Hahella sp. HNIBRBA332: one gene and its partner. Each later gene encodes a partner of the first gene's protein in a complex. Links are inferred from orthologs where the notes say so. Each region holds a gene or a part of one and is shown in the gene's direction. Other genes may lie near its edges.

Region 1 (3,020 bases):
AGACGACCTATTCTACGTCCTCAGAGCGTGACGCTCCCTTCCGCGAAGGACCTTCCGGCGGCCCACGCCAAGGCGCTGGCGGGGATAAGGTAATTGAAGGCGAGTACACCCGAGAGGACTAGGAAAAAAATTTAAAAAAATTATAGCCGGGGTGTTGAAATCCTCGCCCCGGGCCCCATTTAAACCTCCACAATTTAAGCACTCGGCGTTCTTGGTCCAACCCGGATGTCCGGCTGCTGTTTAAAACCAAAAAGTCAGCTAGTTAAATGTTCTAACTGGGAGAAAAAGCGAAATGAAAATTCGTCCGTTACACGAACGTGTTGTCGTGCGCCGTAAGGAAGAAGAAACCAAAACTGCCGGTGGTATCGTACTGCCCGGCAATGCGGCAGAAAAGCCTTCACAGGGTGAAGTTCTGGCTGTGGGCGAAGGCCGTATTCTGGATAATGGCGATGTCCGTCCGTTGGCGGTCAAAGTCGGTGACAAGGTGGTATTCGGCCAGTATGCCGGCAGCACCGTTAAGATTGATGGCGAAGAGCTGTTGATCATGAGCGAAAGCGACATCTTCGGCGTTATCGAAGGCTAACACTCCGAAACTAAAGACTTTTGTCATCAACTAACAAGTAATGGGATTTTGTTATGGCAGCTAAAGACGTTAAATTTGGCGATTCCGCGCGTAAGCGCATGGTGGCGGGCGTTAACACCTTAGCCGACGCAGTTAAAGTCACTTTGGGCCCGAAAGGCCGCAACGTGGTTCTGGACAAGTCCTTCGGCGCGCCTACTGTCACCAAAGACGGTGTGTCCGTAGCTAAAGAAATCGAACTGAAAGACAAGTTCGAAAACATGGGCGCGCAAATGGTTAAGGAAGTTGCTTCCAAAACCAACGATGAAGCGGGCGATGGCACCACTACTGCAACTGTACTGGCTCAGGCGATCCTGAACGAAGGTCTGAAGTCCGTTGCAGCGGGTATGAACCCAATGGACCTGAAGCGCGGCATCGACAAAGCAGTTATCGCTGCGGTCAAAGAAATCAAGAATATCTCCCGTCCTTGCGAAGACTCCAAGTCCATCGCCCAGGTTGGCACCATCTCCGCCAACAGCGACGAGCGCATCGGCAACATCATTGCTGAAGCCATGGAAAAAGTTGGTAAGGAAGGCGTTATCACTGTTGAAGAAGGCAGTGGTCTGGAAGACGAGCTGGACGTGGTTGAAGGTATGCAATTCGACCGTGGCTACCTGTCCGCCTACTTCGTAAACAACCAAGACAGCATGAGCGCTGAACTGGAAGATCCTTTCATCCTGCTGGTTGACAAGAAAATCTCCAACATCCGCGAAATGCTGCCTGTGCTGGAAGCTGTCGCCAAGTCTTCCAAGCCTCTGCTGGTGATCTCTGAAGATCTGGAAGGCGAAGCGCTGGCGACTCTGGTTGTCAACAACATGCGCGGCATCGTGAAAGTGGCGGCGGTTAAAGCGCCTGGCTTCGGCGACCGTCGTAAGGAAATGCTGCAGGATATCGCTATCCTGACTGGCGGCACCGTCATCTCCGAAGAAGTTGGCCTGAACCTGGAAGGCGCTACTCTGGATGACCTGGGCACCGCTAAGCGTGTTGTCGTCACTAAAGAAAACACCACTATCATTGACGGCGCTGGCGCTAAGAGCGACATCGAAGCGCGCGTTGCGCAAATCCGTCGTCAAGTCGAAGAAACTTCTTCCGATTACGACCGTGAGAAGCTGCAAGAGCGTGTTGCCAAACTGGCTGGCGGCGTAGCCGTTATCAAAGTTGGCGCAGCGACTGAAGTGGAAATGAAAGAGAAGAAAGCCCGCGTTGAAGACGCGCTGCACTCCACCCGCGCTGCGGTTGAGGAAGGCGTGGTGCCTGGCGGTGGCGTAGCGCTGGTGCGCGCACTGCAGGCCGTTTCTGACCTGACCGGTGACAACGCTGATCAGGACGTAGGCATCAACCTGCTGCGTCGCGCGATGGAAGCCCCTCTGCGTCAGATCGTCGCTAACGCTGGCGGCGAGCCTTCCGTAGTTGTGGACAAAGTCCGTCAGGGCGAAGGCGCATTCGGCTACAATGCCGGTACTGAAGTATACGGCGACATGCTGGAAATGGGTATTCTGGATCCTGCGAAAGTTACCCGCACCGCACTGCAGTCCGCTGCGTCTATCGCTGGTCTGATGATCACTACCGAGTGTATGGTTTCTGACCTGCCTGAAGACGACAAGAAAGGCGGCATGCCAGACATGGGCGGCATGGGAGGAATGGGCGGCATGGGCGGCATGATGTAATCATCCCCTCATAACGCTCCCGCGGAAAAAACCCGGCTTCGGCCGGGTTTTTTTATGGCGCGAAGAGCCTGAAGCGGGTGGTGGGGTCTATTAAGAATGTTTAACCTCAAACACGTTGCCAATGTTGCAAATATTCTTTAGAAAACACTGCTATGCTTTTGTTACCATGTAAGAATTTATAGCCTGTGTTTTGAGGCGAAGATAAAAGAATTCTGCTGTTCGCGACAGTTGTCTTAAACCTCCCGGAGGCGGAGCCCGGCCAGAGACAATGGCCGCCGAGGCTTGGCGTAGTAGGGTTTGTCGGTTCAACAATTAGAATGTAGTCCATTGCGCGTATGCATATGCTCAGTGGTTGATTGGGAAGGTTGTAGGCCAAAGAAGTGATAAAAAAAATTGTAGGATTGGTTATTATTGGCGGCCTGACCTATCTGGCGGGGTTAGTATTACTCGTGCCTGTGGAGTTTGTGTGGCGTCAGGCTGGGGGTCCCGCCAACCAACTTCCCGTGCGGGTGCAGAAGCTGCAGGGCACGCTTTGGGAAGGCAAAGCACTGATTTCTCATTCTTGGGCCACTGGCGTGCTGGATTGGGATGTGTATCCATCCGGCCTGCTACTGATGGGCGACGCTCTGGCGCTGAACTTTCGCGCCAACAAAATCGATATTGACGCCAAAGCCGCACTGGATGGATTTGATCAAGTCCGGGTGCTTGCTGATGGTTCTCTGGATTTGGCGGCG
Region 2 (2,860 bases), 3.2 Mb from region 1 along the record:
CCTGTTGCCGTTGACCACGGATACCCGCGACCGTATTGGTAATGTAGGAGAGCAACGCGCGCAGCAAAGTCAGGCGTTTTTCTCCCGGTACGCCGAGCATTTCCAGGCGCACCAGGAGTTGATAGCGGAATATCCGTTATACGCCACGCCTGTGCGGGATATGTTGCAACAGCAGTTGGCCGGTGAGAAGGTCAGCACGCTTCTGGAAATCGGCCCTGGCGAAGGCGCCTTTCTGGAAGATCTGTCGCAGATGGCGAACGCCGTCATCGCCTTGGATAACTCCGAGGAAATGTTGCAAAAAGCACGCGATTTTGCGGACGCCCGACAATTGTCAAACGTGCGCTTTATCGTAGGAGATACGCGCAGCGCCCTCGAACAGGGCGTCAGCGTTGATGTGATTGTGATGAACATGGTGTTGCACCATGTGGCGTCGCCGGCGGACATGATTCGCGATTGCGCGGCCTTGTTGCGTCCAGGCGGCATGTTGATTTTGAGCGACTTGAGCCGCCACGATCAGTCCTGGGCCAGAGAGTCCTGCGGCGATTTGTGGCTGGGCTTCGACAGCACTGAAATTTCCCGTTGGGGAGCGCAGTCGGGCCTGGCGGAAGGCGAAAGCATTTATATAGGCGTGCGCAATGGGTTTCAGATCCAGGTGCGCCAATTTTTATTGCCCAAGAACGGGAGCCGAACGTTGACCGACGCAACCGCATGTCAGTCCGAAGGTTCCGCAACATCAACCCACCCCAGTCATTGTAATCTTTAACCATAAGGACGCATGCGATGAGCGAATATTCCATTTTTACTTCCGAGTCAGTATCTGAGGGCCATCCGGACAAGATGGCGGATCAGATTTCTGACGCTATCCTTGACGCCATCATTAAAGATGATCCGAACGCGCGAGTGGCGGTTGAAACTTTAGTGAAGACGGGCATGGCGGTTATCGCCGGCGAAGTGCGCACCAACACTTACGTGGACTTGGAAGACATCGTCCGCGGCGTCATTCTGGATATCGGTTACAACAGCTCAGACGTTGGCTTTGACGGCGCGTCCTGCGCAGTACTGAACGCCATCGGCAAGCAATCTGGCGACATCGCCATGGGCGTGGACGAAGCCAGCGAAAAAGATTTGGGCGCCGGGGACCAGGGGTTGATGTTCGGTTACGCGACCAATGAAACTGACGTGCTGATGCCCGCTCCTATTTATTACTCCCACCGTCTGGTGGAAAGACAGGCTTACCTGCGCAAGAACAGCATCCTGCCCTGGTTGCGTCCAGACGCCAAGAGCCAGGTGACCCTGCGTTACGAAAACGGCAAGCCGGTAGCGGTTGAAGCGGTGGTGCTGTCCACTCAGCATACTCCTGACGTGAAGCAATCCGACATCCGCGAAGCGGTGATGGAAGAGATCATCAAGCACGTGTTGCCGGAAGAATGGCTGCACAGCGACACTCAATACCACATCAACCCAACTGGCCAGTTCATCATCGGCGGCCCAGTGGGCGATTGCGGTCTGACCGGTCGTAAGATCATCGTCGACACCTACGGCGGCATGGCCCGTCACGGGGGCGGCGCGTTCTCCGGTAAGGATCCATCCAAGGTTGACCGTTCCGCAGCCTACGCCGGCCGCTACGTAGCCAAAAATATCGTCGCTTCCGGTCTGGCGGCCAAGTGTGAAATTCAGGTGTCCTACGCTATCGGCGTATCGGAGCCCACCTCTATTTCCGTGAACACGTTCGGCACCGGCAAAATCAGCGACGACAAAATCGCCAGCTTGGTGCGCGAGCACTTCGATCTGCGTCCGCGCGGCCTGATCGAAATGCTGGATCTGAAACGTCCGATCTATCGTCCGACTGCGTCTTACGGACACTTCGGCCGCACCGGCGACAGCTTCAGCTGGGAAAGAACCGACAAAGCCGACGCACTGCGCGCCGCAGCCGGTATCTGATTCCCATAGCAAAGAGCCTCCCCTGAGGCTCTTTTTGCAACAGACCGAGACTTCCGGCGGGTTCGCCCCGCCCCCCCTCATTAGGATCAGCAATAGGACACCAAACATGGCTCAGTTACAATCTGTAGATAACTTCAGCGACTACAAGGTCAAGGACATCAGCCTGGCGGCATGGGGACGTAAAGAAATCGACATCGCCGAAGGCGAAATGCCTGCGCTGATGACGCTGCGTGAAAAATACCGCGCGCAACAGCCCCTGGCCGGCGCCCGCATCCTGGGATGCATTCACATGACCATCCAGACTGCGGTGTTGATCGAAACCCTGGTGGCGTTGGGCGCAGAGGTGCGCTGGTCCTCCTGTAACATTTTCTCCACTCAGGATCACGCAGCGGCGGCGATCGCGGCGGCGGGCATTCCCGTATTCGCCTGGAAAGGAGAAACTGAAGAAGAGTACGTCTGGTGCATCAAGCAGACTATCACTAAAGACGGACAGCCCTGGAACGCCAACATGGTGTTGGATGACGGCGGCGACCTGACAGAGATTCTGCACAATGAATACCCGCAAATGCTGGACCACATTCACGGCATTTCCGAAGAAACCACCACTGGCGTTCACCGTCTGCTCGACATGATGAAGAAAGGCGAGCTGAAAGTGCCTGCAGTCAACGTCAATGACTCCGTCACCAAGAGCAAGAACGACAACAAATACGGTTGCCGTCACTCACTGAATGACGCGATCAAACGCGCCACCGACCACCTGTTGGCAGGCAAAAAAGCGCTGGTCATCGGCTACGGCGATGTGGGCAAGGGCTCCGCAGCGTCGCTGCGTCAAGAAGGTATGATCGTCAAGATCAGCGAAATCGATCCGATCTGCGCCATGCAAGCCTGCATGGACGGTTATGAAGTCGTGTCTCCCTAC

Evidence for each region. Proteins that work in one complex are often made in the same cells at the same time.
Region 2: the proteins of groL (region 1) and metK are in contact, whole or in part, in a cryo-EM structure (PDB 8P4O), measured with the Escherichia coli proteins. The link is inferred for Hahella sp. HNIBRBA332 from one-to-one orthologs.

Annotation. Positions count from the first base shown.
Region 1 is NZ_CP132203.1:974,530-977,549, forward strand. Bases 17-2,961 are described here. They hold groL (chaperonin GroEL), read left to right. Parts: upstream 17-636; coding sequence 637-2,286; downstream 2,287-2,961. Other genes in these bases: O5O45_RS04555 (FxsA family protein), read left to right, coding at 17-122; groES (co-chaperone GroES), read left to right, coding at 293-583; gspN (type II secretion system protein N), read left to right, coding at 2,667-2,961. In the rest of the region: more of O5O45_RS04555, read left to right, coding at 1-16; more of gspN, read left to right, coding at 2,962-3,020.
Region 2 is NZ_CP132203.1:4,219,871-4,222,730, forward strand. Bases 76-2,860 are described here. They hold metK (methionine adenosyltransferase), read left to right. Parts: upstream 76-780; coding sequence 781-1,941; downstream 1,942-2,860. Other genes in these bases: O5O45_RS18575 (ArsR/SmtB family transcription factor), read left to right, coding at 76-763; ahcY (adenosylhomocysteinase), read left to right, coding at 2,048-2,860. Outside these bases: more of O5O45_RS18575, read left to right, coding at 1-75. UniProt on the Escherichia coli protein: Catalyzes the formation of S-adenosylmethionine (AdoMet) from methionine and ATP.